One region of the Klebsiella sp. HN106 genome, then DNA from elsewhere that is predicted to be linked to it. Evidence: predicted binding sites of a transcription regulator. Region 1 holds the regulator's gene; each other region holds the start of a gene.
What was found. The regulator CRP, encoded in region 1, controls carbon source genes, mostly activating them, when cyclic AMP is high. The targets are predictions, from matches to a motif close to ATGTGANNNNNNTCACAT.
Positions count from the first base shown of each region.

Region 2: a site for CRP is predicted at 1,420-1,437, ahead of uxuA (mannonate dehydratase). Genes of this name have one in related genera too.
Region 3: a site for CRP is predicted at 2,013-2,030, ahead of ACSIPU_RS02345 (iron-containing alcohol dehydrogenase). Genes of this name have one in related genera too.
Region 4: a site for CRP is predicted at 1,427-1,444, ahead of ACSIPU_RS12405 (YjcB family protein). Genes of this name have one in related genera too.

Region 1 is NZ_JBLURD010000011.1:165,905-169,868, forward strand. Features, by position in the region: gene ACSIPU_RS22105 (YccS/YhfK family putative transporter) at 1-1,752, opposite strand, end outside; gene crp (cAMP-activated global transcriptional regulator CRP) at 1,804-2,436, opposite strand; gene ACSIPU_RS22115 (OsmC family protein) at 2,741-3,145, shown strand; gene ACSIPU_RS22120 (phosphoribulokinase) at 3,192-3,964, opposite strand, start outside.
Region 2 is NZ_JBLURD010000006.1:20,278-24,241, forward strand. Features, by position in the region: gene ACSIPU_RS15795 (TIGR01212 family radical SAM protein) at 436-1,359, shown strand; gene uxuA (mannonate dehydratase) at 1,518-2,582, shown strand; gene arcB (aerobic respiration two-component sensor histidine kinase ArcB) at 2,732-3,964, shown strand, end outside.
Region 3 is NZ_JBLURD010000001.1:505,734-509,697, forward strand. Features, by position in the region: gene ACSIPU_RS02335 (D-threonate 4-phosphate dehydrogenase) at 1-720, opposite strand, end outside; gene dtnK (D-threonate kinase) at 713-1,951, opposite strand; gene ACSIPU_RS02345 (iron-containing alcohol dehydrogenase) at 2,128-3,273, shown strand; gene ACSIPU_RS02350 (dihydrodipicolinate synthase family protein) at 3,292-3,964, shown strand, end outside.
Region 4 is NZ_JBLURD010000003.1:297,374-301,337, forward strand. Features, by position in the region: gene ACSIPU_RS12400 (EAL domain-containing protein) at 1-1,029, opposite strand, end outside; gene ACSIPU_RS12405 (YjcB family protein) at 1,569-1,850, shown strand; gene iraM (anti-adapter protein IraM) at 2,140-2,529, opposite strand; gene bamA (outer membrane protein assembly factor BamA) at 2,850-3,964, opposite strand, start outside.

The DNA.
Region 1 (3,964 bases):
CTGGCTGTGGGTAACCCACAGCTTCATATCTTCCAGATAGTGCGAGTTAAAACCGGGTTCCTGCATTGCCTGATTCAGCGAGTTAAACAGCGCGTTATGCGCCTGGTTGACGCGCATTCGCTGATAGGCCAGCGCCGGGGCCTGATGGTCGTCGCTGAGGATCAGCCTGATAGCATCCTGATCGGCTTCCAGCGCATCGTGGGCATTTTTGCGCAGCAGGCCGCTTTGCCATTGCGGCCATAGCCAGACCATACCCCCGAAGGCGATCAGGCAGCCAATCAGCGTATCAATCAGCCTGGCAACGATAAACTGTTCGCCGTTCAGGGTGAGTAGCTGCAGGGTATACACTGCCGTTACCGTAAATCCGACCATCGCCCAGCCGTAGTTCTTGCGGATAATCAGATAGCTTAACAGCGTGATAAAGAGCATCGCGGTCAGCGTATAGCCTTCAGGGACGTGAAAGTGCAGCGTCAGTCCGGCAATGACCAGCCCGGCAATGGTTCCTGCAGCCCGGTGGACGATGCGTACTCGGGTGGCGCCGTAGCCGTTTTGCGTCACGAACAGAACCGTCATCAGGATCCAGTAGGGTTTTGGCAGGTTTAGCGCGCTGCCCATCAGGCTGGCGACGCTCAGCATCACGCTGATACGCGCCGCATTTCGTAAGGCCGGCGACTTAAGCGACAGATAGTTTTTCAGGGCAGGCAGCAGCGGCAGGCGACGGGTTTTATCCGCCATCAGGTTACGCGCGTACAGCGGCCGCTGGGTGCGCAGAACCCGGGCAATACGGCTGAAATGCCAGGCGCAAAACTGCCCGACCGGGTTATCGGGATGCTGCCAGGCGATTTTTTCCAGCGCACCGATCTGTTTATCCATCTGAAAGCGCTGAGGATAACGATGGTAAAGGAGATCGTCCGCCAGCACCCGCAGGCGGGCGGCAACGGTTTGCGCGTTCCAGCGAATCACCGCTTCCGCATGGCTGCGCTCCACCAGTTTTTGCACCTCTTCCGGCTGATGAAGGCTGACGGAAATATGCTCCTGCAGGTCCAGTCCAACCTGGAATGCGCGCAGCAGGCGTTTATGATCGCTGCGCTGGTTGGCCGCCAACATATGCATCTGCTGATAGCACTGGGTTATCAGATCTACCACCTTTTGCTGTCGATTAAGCAGCGGCGGCAACGATGTTGAGGGGTCCGTATGCTGGGTAAGCAGACTGTATTTGGCCTCGCAATAATTGGCCAGCTCGCGATACAGCAGACTTAAGGATTCGCGCAGCGGCTGTTCGCGCCAAAGCCAGAACCAGACCCAGTTAAAAACGCCATACCATAACGTCCCGAGCGCGTAGATCAGCAGCGGCTCCCAGATCGGCATGTTGCCCGCGAGACTGAGCGTAAATATAGCCGCGATAAGCGAGGCGGGCAGCAGCCTTGCGTGCAGAGAGCTGATTTCGGCCGTGACGCCGAGGATGAGCGCCAGACCCGTGAGGATCAGCGGCAAAGGTATTTCTCGCTGCAGAAGGAGTTGAACGATAAGGCTACTGCCGGCAAACAGGCAGCCGCCGATAATCAGGCGTTTAAAGAAACGCTTATGCGGTGTATCCAGCCCGGCAACGTTGCAGCAGGCGGGAACAAGAGAAAACAGCAGCCCCTGCTGTAGATGACCGAACAGAAGCCCTATCGCAACCGGCAGACACAACACCAGCGTTTGCCGCAGTGCATAGTTGACTTCCGGGTGGTAAATCAGCCTGCGCCACATGAGGGGAAAACAAAAACGGCGTATTGTCAGGCAATACGCCGTTTTACCGACTTAACGGGTACCGTAGACGACGATAGTTTTACCGTGTGCCGAGATCAGGTTTTGATCTTCCAGCATTTTCAGGATGCGGCCAACGGTTTCGCGAGAGCATCCGACAATCTGACCGATTTCCTGGCGGGTAATTTTAATTTGCATACCGTCCGGGTGGGTCATCGCATCCGGCTGTTTTGCCAGGTTCAGCAGCGTCTGGGCGATACGACCAGTCACGTCGAGGAAAGCGAGGTTGCCCACTTTTTCCGACGTAACCTGCAGACGGCGCGCCATCTGCGAAGAGAGACGCATCAGGATATCCGGGTTAACCTGGATCAGCTGACGGAATTTTTTGTAGGAGATTTCGGCCACTTCACATGCGGTTTTCGCACGTACCCAGGCGCTACGCTCCTGACCTTCTTCAAACAGGCCTAATTCACCGATGAAATCGCCCTGGTTGAGGTAAGAGAGGATCATCTCTTTACCTTCTTCATCCTTGATGAGTACAGCCACGGAGCCCTTAACGATGTAGTACAACGTTTCTGCTTTTTCACCCTGGTGGATCAGCGTGCTCTTTGATGGGTACTTATGAATGTGGCAATGAGACAAGAACCATTCAAGGGTAGGGTCTGTTTGCGGTTTGCCAAGCACCATGCGCGGTTATCCTCTGTTATAAGCTATCTCCGGGTGCCGACACTACACGGCATCCGGGCATGCAATCGTATTGAATCCCTATACCTGGGAATCCGGCTGAAAGTGTTCTGCAGCCTGTAATGTGAACTCCTCTGCATACATGCAGTACATCAATGTATTACTGTAGCATCCAGACTGTTTTAGCATAGCTTTCGCCGCATGTCTCCTGGTGTCTCGCTTCAGCATGACCCAGGTCGCCTTCCGTTGCGAGAATTGTTATCTACGCGTAATCTGTCAGGAAAATTACAGCCCTGGAGTTAAATTTATGCAAGCGCGAGTGAAGTGGGTTGAAGGGTTAACCTTCATCGGTGAGTCGGCTTCTGGCCACCAGATTCTGATGGACGGTAATTCCGGGGATAAAGCGCCCAGCCCGATGGAAATGGTGCTAATGGCGGCAGGCGGGTGCAGCGCGATTGACGTGGTTTCCATTTTGCAGAAGGGGCGTCATAACGTCACCAACTGCGAAGTTAAGCTGACCTCGGAGCGTCGCGAAGAGGCGCCGCGTCTGTTTACCCATATCAATCTGCACTTTATCGTGACCGGTAAGGAGTTAAAAGACGCGGCCGTTTCCCGCGCCGTTGACCTGTCGGCGGAAAAATACTGCTCGGTGGCGCTGATGCTTGAGAAGGCGGTAAACATTACTCACTCTTATGAAGTGATCGAAGGATAAACGGAACCGACCCCGGTAGGTTATGTTGCCGCCGGGGCGATCGCAGCTAGCTTATTTTCTTGCCTTCCATCAGCCGTTCAACCAGCGGCGCCATAATCAGCTCCATCGCCAGCCCCATTTTTCCGCCCGGTACCACCAGCGTGTTCATATGTGAGATAAACGAACCCTGAAGCATCGCCAGAAGCCACGGAAAATCGATATTTTTCAGGTTGCGGAAATGAATCACCACGAAGCTTTCATCCAGGGAAGGGATGGCTTTGGCCGCAAAGGGATTGGACGTATCCACCGTGGGGACGCGCTGGAAGTTGAGATGGGTGCGCGAAAACTGCGGGGTGATAAAGTTGATGTAGTCCTCCATCGAGCGGACCACCGAGTCCATCACCGCCTCCCGAGAGTGGCCGCGTTCGCTGGTGTCGCGGATAAGCTTCTGGATCCACTCAAGATTGACGATGGGCACCACGCCGACCAGAAGGTCGACATGGTTTGCGACGTTGTGCTGCGGCGTCACGACGCCGCCGTGCAGGCCTTCGTAAAAGAGGACGTCAGTCGGCTCGGGCAGCGGCTGCCAGGGCGTGAAGGTCCCCGGAACCTGGTTCCACGGCACGGCTTCGTCATAGGTATGTAAATACTTGCGCGACTGGCCTTTGCCGCTTAGCCCATACTCAGAAAACGTCTGTTCCAGCAGGCCAAAGTCGTTGGCCTCTGGGCCGAAGTAGCTGATATGTTTGCCCTGATCCCGCGCTTTGCGGATCGCCATGTCCATTTCCGGGCGGGTGTAGCGGTGAAAGCTATCCCCTTCGACTTCAGCGGCATGCAGAT
Region 2 (3,964 bases), on a different contig from region 1:
ACATACGTCAAATGGCAATCTTATTTATACAAAAATGTGCTATGCAACAGCTAATTAAATGATTTTTAAGAGAATAAATGCGTTTTAAATACTACTGAAACGCGCCAGGAGACAGAAACGAGTGTGATCTGTCTCACTGTATCGACGGCACGACATTATCTGTCTGTGCTGAATTGTTTTTTTATCACAGTTTTTTAAACTGCTTTTTATTTATTTTTTGGTTGCTAATACTGTTTTGTGCCAGGGTAAAGATAATTGCCAATCAGCGGCTATGTATAAGGAAAACTCATTACCCTGACTATGAATTAAATTGCAGTTATCTTGATTGTTTATGCAATGAGGTAAGCGGCCGCGTTGACGATTGATCCAGGTCATCGCCGTCGGTAGCTAAAAATGGCAGGCTTGGCCCCTTTCTTAAGGCCGGTCTATCAGATTATGCAGTTACAAAAATTAGTCAACATGTTTGGTGGGGATCTTGCGCGCCGATATGGAGAAAAGGTTCACAAACTGACGCTGCACGGTGGATTTAGCTGTCCAAATCGCGATGGCACCATTGGTCGTGGCGGCTGTACCTTTTGTAATGTCGCTTCTTTTGCCGATGAAGAGCAGCAGCACCGTTCGATTGCTGAGCAGCTAGCCCATCAGGCGCAGCGGGTAAACCGGGCTAAGCGCTATTTGGCCTATTTCCAGGCCTATACCAGTACGTTTGCCGAAGTTCAGGTACTGCGATCCATGTATCAGCAGGCAATCAGCCAGGCCAGCATCGTCGGGCTGTGCGTGGGCACCCGCCCGGACTGCGTCCCCGGAGCCGTATTGGACCTGCTGAGTGAGTATCGGGAGCAGGGCTACGAAGTATGGCTCGAGCTGGGTTTACAAACCGCGCATGATAAAACGCTGCACCGAATTAACCGCGGCCACGATTTTGCCTGCTATCAGCGAACCACCCGCCTGGCACGCGAGCGCGACCTTAAAGTGTGTAGCCACCTTATCGTGGGCCTGCCGGGCGAGGGACAGGGTGAATGCCTGGAGACCTTAGAGCAGGTAGTGGAGACCGGCGTAGACGGCATTAAGCTGCATCCACTTCATATTGTGAAGGGGAGCATTATGGCCAGGGCCTGGCAGGCAGGAAGGTTAAACGGTATTGCGCTGGACGACTATACGGTTACCGCAGGAGAGATGATCCGTCACACCCCTCCGGAAGTGATTTTTCACCGTATCTCCGCCAGCGCGCGCCGCCCAACGCTGCTGGCGCCGCTGTGGTGTGAGAACCGCTGGACCGGGATGGTTGAACTGGATAAATACCTCAATGAACACGGCGTTCAGGGGTCTGCTCTCGGTCGTCGCTGGATCTCTCCATAGCAGGCGGATAACGTCATCGCTACGGCGCATTTATTTTGCTTTATCCTCTGAAAAAAAGTGGTGTGACCAACGTCACTGCCGTTGATATAAATCTGGTTATTTTATCTTGTATGGTAGTAGGCTATTGCCGTTAATAACATTGAATCAGGTGATTTCGTATGCAAATGACAATGCGTTGGTTTGGGCCGGAGGAAGACAAGGTCTCTCTGGAATATATCCGCCAGGTTCCCGGCGTTGAAGGCGTGGTGGGGGCGCTCTATGATGTCGCGGTTGGTGAGGTCTGGCCGCTGGAAAAAATCCAGCGCCTGGTAAATCAGGTTCATGATGCCGGGCTAAAAATGGAAGTTATCGAAAGCGTCAATATTCATGACGATATTAAAATAGGGCTGCCTTCCCGCGATCGCTATATCGCCAACTATCAACAGACTATCCGTAATCTTGCCCGGTTTGGCGTAAAAGTGATTTGCTATAACTTCATGCCGGTTTTTGACTGGATGAAGACCGATATGAACTATGTTCTGCCGGATGGCTCCCGGACGATGGCTTTTGAAAAAAAAGATATTGATAAGAGCCTGGAAGAGGTGGTGAAAGAGGTTCTGGATAACTCAAATGGTTTTGCTCTGCCGGGCTGGGAACCTGAGCGTCTGGCCAAAGTTCAGGAGCTGTTTGCGCAGTACAAAGATGTTGATGACAAGACGCTGCGGGAGAATCTGGTCTATTTCCTGAAGGCGGTTATCCCCGTCTGCGAAGAGGTCGGCGTGAAAATGGCTATTCACCCAGACGATCCGCCGTACTCTATTTTTGGCTTGCCGCGTATCGTGAAAAATCGCGACGATCTGGATTGGATCTGCCGGGCGGTAGATTCTGAGGCCAATGGCATCACGCTCTGCACCGGTTCAATCGCGGAAGATCCTGCCAATGACGTCTACTCGATTCTGGCCGAGTTTACACGGCGCAAGCGTATCCATTTTGCCCATGTGCGTAATATTAATCTTATTAAAGATAAAGACTTTTATGAATGCGCTCATCCGTCAGAATTCGGCTCTTTGGACATGTATAAAGTGATGCAGGCGCTCTATGACAATGGTTTTAGTGGCTATATACGCCCGGATCATGGACGTTTTATCTGGGGTGAAACAGGGCGGCCAGGTTATGGATTATACGACCGTGCGCTGGGCGTGACCTACCTGAAGGGGCTGTGGGAAGCGCTCAGTAAACGCTAACGCTCGTTTTGTTCTCTTCTCTATTTCCGGCTGACGCCAGTTCAGCGTCAGCCGCGTAACTGCAATCCTTCCCGCATTTTTTGCACAACTTACAGCGTCTTGCTCAGAATTGAGTATTATTGTGCGAAGTTGTCGCGAAGGAATCCCTTATGAAGCAAATCCGTATGCTGGCGCAGTATTATGTTGACCTGATGATGAAGCTGGGTCTGGTGCGCTTTTCAATGCTGCTGGCCTTTGCGCTGGTGGTGCTGGCGATAGTTGTGCAGATGGCCGTTACGATGGTGCTGCATGGCCAGGTGGAAAGTATTGATGTGATCCGCTCCATCTTCTTCGGCCTGCTGATTACCCCGTGGGCGGTCTATTTCCTTTCGGTGGTGGTTGAGCAGTTGGAAGAGTCCCGGCAGCGCCTCTCGCGGCTGGTAGAGAAACTGGAGGAGATGCGCGAGCGCGATCTCAAGCTGAATGTGCAGCTTAAGGACAATATCGCCCAGCTTAATCAGGAAATCGGCGAACGTGAAAAGGCGGAAGCGGAACGTGAAACGACGCTTGAGCAGCTCAAAATTGAGATGAAAGAGCGTGAAGAGGCGCAAATTCAGCTTGAGCAACAATCCTCTTTTCTGCGCTCCTTCCTTGATGCTTCTCCGGATCTGGTTTTCTATCGTAATGAAGATAAAGAGTTTTCCGGTTGTAACCGTGCGATGGAGCTTTTGACAGGCAAAAGTGAAAAGCAGCTTATCCATCTGAAGCCGCAGGATGTTTATACCGAAGAAGTGGCGGAAAAGGTGCTGGAAACGGATGAGAAAGTCTTCCGCCATAACGTCTCACTAACCTACGAACAGTGGCTGGATTATCCGGACGGGCGTAAGGCCTGCTTTGAAATCCGTAAGGTTCCTTATTACGACCGCGTAGGTAAGCGGCGCGGCCTGATGGGTTTTGGCCGCGATATCACGGAGCGTAAGCGCTATCAGGACGCTCTGGAGCGAGCCAGCCGAGATAAGACCACCTTTATCTCAACGATCAGCCACGAGCTGCGTACGCCGCTTAACGGCATTGTAGGGCTTAGCCGAATTCTGCTGGATACCGATTTGACCGGCGAACAGGAAAGATACCTGAAAACCATCCATGTCTCAGCGGTAACCCTTGGTAATATCTTCAATGATATTATTGAGATGGATAAGATGGAGCGGCGTAAAATTCAGCTGGACAACCAGCCGGTTGATTTTACCGGTTTCCTTGCGGACCTGGAAAACCTCTCCGGCCTGCAGGCGCAGCAGAAAGGCCTGCATTTTGTGCTGGAACCCACGCTTCCGCTGCCGCATAAAGTGATCACCGACGGAACGCGTTTACGCCAAATCTTGTGGAATCTTATTAGTAATGCGGTG
Region 3 (3,964 bases), on a different contig from region 1:
GTTGAGCCCTCTGGCCTTCATCGCTTCAACGGCCGGACCCACGATACGAATCTCTTCATCGCCAAACAGACCGTTTTCCCCGGCGTGAGGGTTCACTCCGGCAACGGCAATGCGCGGATTAGTGAAACCCACCCGGCGCAGGAAGCTATCGGCGATGCCGATCACCGTTTCAACTCGCGGCTGGTTCAGATTATCAAGGAATTTTCGCAGCGCCACGTGGGTAGAGATATGGATCACTTTGAGCTTATCGGTATATAACACCATCGCAAAATCTTTGGTTTGCGTCAGATGGGCGAGCATTTCGGTATGTCCCGGGAAGTTGTGCCCGGCCAGATGCAGCGCTTCTTTATTGAGCGGCGCGGTAGCGATCGCAAACACCTCACCCGCCATCGCCAGCGCGGTCGCTCGCTTGATGCAGCGGTAAGCTAAATCCCCCGCCTGCGCCTGCACTTCCCCCGCGCGTAGTCCTTGCGGATCGGCCAGCGGTTCGTCGATAACGTTAATCGTGCCCGCGCTGAACTGCGCCTGTTCCGGACGATCAATGATACGCAGCTCGGCGGGCGGGGTTATCCCCATCGCCAGGATCCGCCGCAGCGTCTGCGCGCAGCCCACCACCACGACCGGCGCGCCGTTGAGTTTCCCCTCAACCAGCGATTTGATAATAATTTCCGGGCCAATGCCTGCCGGGTCTCCCATCGTTACCGCAATGATGTTAGTCACTCATTTTCTCCTCAATAAAATTCACAACCTCCAGCAGGGTGGTTTCCGTTCCGAATCCGCCTGCCTTGGTCATTACCGGCCGCTGCCAGCTACTACCCAGAAAATTGCCGAACGGCACGCATTGCGCCACCCGGCCTGTAATATGAAATCCGCTGGCGCCCAGCGCCTGCGCCACGGCGATCGCCACGTCGCCGCCGGATAAATAGAGCGCTCCCGGCTGGCTCTGCGCGATGGCCAGCGCGCTGACCCGCGCCAGGTATGCGCAGATGCGTTCGCCAAGGGCGGTGCGATCGACCCCATGCCGACGACACAAGGCTTCAACCGCCTTTCGCGCCTCGCTATCGGGTCGGGTGGTGATAACGCAATGATTATTTTCGCTCAATACCGCCACGATACGCCGGGCATCAAGGGCGGCATCGCCGTCAAAGGCCATAGCCACATCAATGTCGACCCGCCGGACGCGCGGATGCTCATTAAGGCGGGCAACCTGCTGTTGCGCGATTTCGCTCATTGAACCGACCACCGCCAGCAGCGGGCCGTGCGGCATAGTCGCCAGCCGACGCGCCAGGGCGTCGCATAGCCCCGCAGACCCCACCAGCAGCACCCGCTGCTCGCACAGAGCGACCGTGGCGATAATGGCATCCAACTGCTGGTTTTCTTCGGCATCGACGATCAGCACCCGCGGCGTCTCAACCGTTTGTTCCAGCTCTGCCGCCAGCCCGGCGACCGTTGTCCCGCGGCACAGCAAATCGCTTTGTTGAGCGACCACGGCGGCGATATCCGCGCTGCTGACCGGCGTTTTCGGGTCGGTCGCGAACTCGGTTTCATTCACCGGCGAGCCGTGCACATAGCACACACCCCGGCGCGTCAACCGGCCAGCCGCCGGAAAAGCCGGCGCCAGAACCGCTACGGCGCAGTTCAGCGCGCGCATCGTTGCTTCCAGCTCGGCGCCGAGATTGCCGCGCAGCGTGGAGTCGATTTTTTTCACCGTCCAGCGCGGCTGAAAACGCGGCAACACCGCCTGTAAAAGATGCGTGATGCGCCGTGCCGCCTCTGCGGCGGGCTGCGCGCGGCTGTCGCTATTGAGGATCAGCGCCTGCGCCTCTCCCTGGTAGCTGGCGCTAAACGCCACTTCCGCCCGCATCCCCGTCTCCGCCAGGCTGACTCCCGCGTCATTTGCGCCGGTAAAGTCATCCGCCAGAACCAGCACCTTGTTATCGCCGCTGCCCATCATGTTCCCTTTTCAAGCTGTTCGAAATTGATAATGATTATATTCAATCACAATTGATTAAATGTGAGCAAGCTCAAGTTATTAAATCTCGCTATAAATTATAACTTCATCCCACAATGTGAGTGACCCGAACAATAGATGATTAAGTTTAATCATCCATAAGACAGGAGAAAGAAGTGGCAACCATTAACAGCACCCTGATTAGCGGCGCGGGCGCGTTTACCGCCCTGCTACCGCTGCTGACCGGCAAACAGCGCATTTTGCTGGTCACCGATGCCAACGTTGGCAAACTCGATGCCGCACGGCAGATCCGTACGCTTCTGGAAGACGAAGGGCGTCAGGTTCAGATCGTTGATTCCGTACCCGCAGAGCCAAGCCAGCATGATATGACGCAAATTCTGCGCCTCGTCAGCGCTAACCAGCCGGAGCTAATTGTCGGGATTGGCGGCGGTAGCGTTCTGGATGTGGCCAAGCTGCTCTCGGTTCTGCTGCATCCCGACTCGCCGGGGCTTGAGGCGCTGCTGGCCGGCGAAAAGCCGCAGCAAAAGGTGACCTCGTTATTAATTCCCGCCACTGCCGGCACCGGTTCCGAAGCCACGCCGAACGCGATCCTGGCAATCCCGGAACAGAATACGAAGGTGGGGATTATCTCCCCGGTTCTGCTGCCGGATTATGTTGCCCTGCTGCCGGAATTAACCACCAGCATGCCCGCGCATATCGCCTCCTCTACCGGCATTGACGCGCTGTGTCATCTTATTGAGTGCTTTACTTCGACCGTTGCCAATCCGGTTAGCGATAACGCGGCGCTGATTGGCCTGCGCAAGCTGGTGCGCAACATCGAGCTATCGGTGAGTGAGCCGCACAATCTGGCGGCGAAGCTGGAGATGCTATGGGCCTCTTATTATGGCGGTGTGGCTATTAACCATGCGGGCACTCATCTGGTTCATGCCCTTTCCTATCCGTTAGGCGGCAAATATCACCTGCCGCACGGCGTGGCTAACGCCATTTTGCTGGCGCCTTGTATGAAGGTGGTGCGCCCACACGCGGTGGCGAAATTTGCCCAGGTCTGGGATCTGCTCCCTGAAACCGACCTGACGCTTAGCGAAGAAGAGAAATCCCATGCGCTGGTCGCCTGGCTCGCCGCGCTGGTGAAACGCCTGCAGCTGCCCGATAACCTTGCCGCGCTGGGCGTACCGCCAGAGAGCATCAGCGAACTGAGCGAAGCGGCGCTGAACGTCAAGCGTTTACTGAATAATGCGCCATGCAGCGTTAACCAGGATCAGGTTGAAGCGGTTTACCGCACCCTGTTCCCCGCACAATAACACCAGGGAAGAGATGAAATGAGCAATTCAATTACCGGCGTTCTGACCGCCATCGTCACGCCTTTTACCGCAGAGGGAGCCGTGAATATCCCGGCGCTAAGGCAGCAGGTACAGCGCCAGCTCGCCGCGGGCAACGCTATTTTTTGCGGCGGTACCAACGGCGAATTCTTTGTGCTGAATGAAGCGGAAAAAATCGCCGTCGCTAAAGCCTGCGTGGATGAAGTTGCCGGTCGGGCGCCGGTGGTGGCGCATATTGGCGAAGTGTCGACTCGCGAAACGATCCGCCTGGGTCAACAGATCGAACAACTGGGCGTTGACGCGGTCTCCGTGATTACCCCCTGGTTTGTGCCGCTAAAGCAGGATGAGCTGATCGCCCACTATACCGCCATTGCTGACGCCCTGAGCGTACCGGTATTTCTCTACAACATCCCGGCGCGCACCGGCAACACCATTGAACCGCAAACCGCGCGCGCGCTGGCGCAGCATCCGAACATTATCGGCGTCAAAGACAGCGCCGGCAGCTACGAAAGCCTGAAGGGTTTCCTCGATGCGGTCCGGGATATCGCCGATTTTGACGTGCTGAACGGCCCTGATTCGCTGATACACCAGGGTTTTGTTGATGGCTGCTCCGCCTGTATTTCCGGGCTGGCGAACGTCGCGCCAAAAGAGATCAACGCCATCTGGGCAAATT
Region 4 (3,964 bases), on a different contig from region 1:
AAATACCTCATCGATGACATAGTCGGTAACCTGGGCGATCATCCCTTCGTTTTCCGCCAGCGGAATAAACTCCGCCGGACTCATCACCGGGCCATCAAACCCCGGCCAGCGCAATAACGCTTCGGTACCAACGCAGCGGTGATTTTTAATATCGATAATCGGTTGATAGTGCAGGCACAGCTGGCGACGGCTTAACGCGCGCTGCAGCATATTACGCGGAGAGTGGTACTGCTGCCGCGTGCGCGACCACACCAGTAACAGCAACACGCTGCAAATCAGCCCCAGCGGCAGAGTCAGCGTCACCTGATTATAAAAATTCTGGTAATAGCTGACGCGCGAGGTGGACATGATGACGGCAATCGGGCGAACGGTGGAATGGGCGATGGCATAAACGCGGCCATCCTGCTGAAAGAGCGCCTCTTCAGCGCGAATCAGATGACGTAATTCCTCAGGGTCGGCGTTCTTGCTGACGGAAAAAAAATGGTTCGTTTTGGTATCAAACACGCCCCAGGCGAGATTGCTGTCACTGGATATCAGCGCGCTGAACGAGAGCGGATTAATCACCACCACATAGTGGCCGCGCTGCAGATAGTTCATCGCATAGCCAGGGTAGAAAGGCGTTTCGCGGTAGTAGTAAATCGCGATATCCGGCTTTTTGGTATAGGTTGCGGCCGGAATTTGCCACCCCATCTCGCGGCGTACCGCAGTGGAGCAGAAAAAATGGCTGCCGTTGGCGTAGATTAAGTCGTCGATATAGAGCAGACCGCGTACAATGCCGAGCAGATATTGCTGATGATACGGCGAACACACTTCTCCCTGATACAAACGGGCCTTATCGCGCGCTTCGTCAGCTTCTCGAATAACCAACTCCGTTTTTTGTAGCGCCAGCCGAGAAAACAGCCGCAGCTGATCGGCGGTTTCCGCTTTGGCGCGGATTTGCGCAAACCACAATGCCAGCACCACCGGTAGCAGAATGACCAGCACAATGCCAACAATTCTCAACGCCTTGTGTGGCGCGCTACGACTCATTTACGCTTTTTATCCATGCGATACGCCTTAATCAAGGTGAAAGGCCCCGATGACTCCTCTTACTGTGATATGAATCAGGGTATCTCAGCAACCCACGCTTTGACGTAAAAACCTCATGACTATGAATGATGAATAATACTTGCTAATGCAAGACGTGAGAAACATTCTCAACATAATGAGATTAGCCCCACTATCTAATTCGGTTTATCCGTATAATTCGCCGGAATATGTAATAAAATCCGCAGAACCTAAACCTTATTAAAAAAGAAATGCGCTCGACTATCGCTTATAATCGACCTTCGCAATGAAAGCTCTCCCCCCCCTTATTAACCACGAACTTTTCAGGGTCAATAAGCGCAAGAAAACTCCCATTTTGGACTGGTGAATAAAAGAACAAATGTGATATAGTTCACATTAGCTGATGAAACAAAAACGTTGTTTCATTACGTTCCTGTTTGCCTGAAGATAGCCAGAGCATCGCATCACCGTCAGTCTCGCCAGGTTGTCAAAGGCTTCCAAATTTCGTTGAGGATAGGTTGATGGCTTCCATTACTACCAGTGTCGTACTTTTGCGCTGGCCGCTCGTGAGCGCAGTGCTGATGTTTCTGGCCAGCTCGTTGAACATTCAGCTGCGTAAAAGTGATTATGCCGGTTTAGCGGTAATCTGTAGCTGTATTGGCCTGGCCGCGGCCTGCTGGTTTGCCACCGGTCTGTTGGGCATTACGCTGCTGGACGTGGCGAAAATCTGGGGCAATATCAAGGACGTGATGATTGAAGTCATGAGCCAGACTCCGCCTGAATGGCCGATGATGATGACCTGATTTCGGGCCGCCTTATCCGGGCGGCCACGCCCACACCATCGTGAATGCCCGCACTGGCGAAGCGCCGTTAGCGAAAATCCCCGGTCCGCACTGTGCATAGCCGGGCGACAGGGCCAACAAAAGGGTAGCCCGGAGGACAGGGACTACGTGCCGCCTCCGGGAGGATGCGTCTCTTCTGGCCACCAGAGAAGAGTAAGACCTTAATCACCGGGAACCTGCTGCACTCTCCCCCTTTGCGACAATACATCACCTGCATGAACAACAACAATGGCCAGATACGGGTCAGGTTTTACCGTATCTGCTGGCCCAGATCGTGCTGCCCCGACGGCAGCCCCGGTACTGCACGTGGAAAGTCGTTCGGGCAGCGTTTTATGGCGCAGAGCGCCTGGTAACGGCAGGAGTCTGCCGTCGTGGCGGTAGAATGATAAGGACAGGAAGGCCGCTCCCGCAGCTTCTCCCACTGCGCTTCATCGTATCGCGTGATGTTATAAACTTTTACCGCATGATATTGCTCGTTGATTAACACGCTCGATGAGTAGAGTTTTATCGACTCTCCCGGCAGTAATAAAATGTCGGCCTCATACCACAGAATAAACTTTAAAAACCGCAGGCTGGAAATTGAGGAAAAAGCTACCCCGGAATGCGGGCAGACAAGAGTATTATGAATAGTCCATTTCATTTTCTATCCTTGCGTGCATTGCTGATTAATGACTCTATATATTGATAGCATTCATCATAGATAACCGCAAGGCGATAGATTAATAATGTGATATCAGACAATACTCAAAGCGCTTTATACTCACTAAGATGTAGCGTGAATATTGCATTATAACAATGAATGGTTAGCCATAATAATCAACGATAGCGCCAGCAATGAACATACATAAATAAGTATATATTGACAATAAATTACAGGCTACCAAAAGCGGTAGCCTGTAATATTACACCGGGAGTGAGTCAAAAATATCTAAGCGATTGTGCGCATATTAAACGCGGGCATCACCAGGTTTTACCAATATTAAACTGGAACTGCTCAGCTTTATCTCCATCGTATTTTTTAAATGGCTCAGCCCAGGAAAACACCAGCGGGCCTAACGGCGACATCCACTGCACCGCAATCCCGGCAGACATACGGATATGCGAAGGGTCGCCATAGTCCGGGATCCCTGCCGCCAGCGTCTGACCGGTATTTTGCCAGGTGGTACTCCATACCGTACCGGCATCGAGGAATAGCGACGTTCGCAGGCTGTCGGCATATTTGTCATTCACAAACGGCGTCGGCACAATAAATTCGCTGTTCAGGACCGCCATCGCGTTACCGCCAACCGCATCGGATGAAGAATCCAGCGGACAGGTGCTGTAGCTGCTTTCAGAACCATTACAACGATAATACGCTGCTTTTGGGCCAATCGTATTGGACGAAAATCCGCGAACCGACGACGATCCACCGGCATAAAAGTTATCGTAAAACGGCACCGATTTGCCGTTCAGCCCATCGGCATAGCCCGCACGCAGGTGCTCCATCCACACCCAGCTTTTGTTCTCGGTCAGCGGCATATACTGGGTGGTATCGAAAGTCACTTTGTAATAGCTGTTATCCGAACCGGGTACGGTAACCTTGGCGGTCAGGCTGCTTTTATTCCCCGCCCGGGGGAAGAAACCGCGATCCAGATTGTTATAGCTCCAGCCAACGCTGGCAAAATAGTCATTGGCGCTATAGGTCGCACCGCTATCGCCATCTTTGGTGACAACGTCAGGATAGATGCCCCGCGAGTTAAGATAGCTCCAGGTGGTGAGCTCCGGGTCCATATTGGTCAGGCGGTTATGGACATAGTCCAGGCCCAGGTTAAGAGCGTTATTCTCGCTAATCGGGAATCCCAGCGTACTGCCGACGCCGTAGCTTTGCTGGTTGTAACTCCCGGAATCGGCATCCGAGGCGTCGTAGCTGTTGTAGAAGATTTTACCGCCGAGGCTAACGCCATCCACGGTGAAGTAAGGGTTTGTCGCTCCCAGCTCAAGATAGGACTGGTAACTGTTGCGCGTGCCGTTGAAGCTGACGCTATTACCGGTTCCCAGCCAGTTATCCTGGGTGACGCCGAGCTGGTAGCTCACGC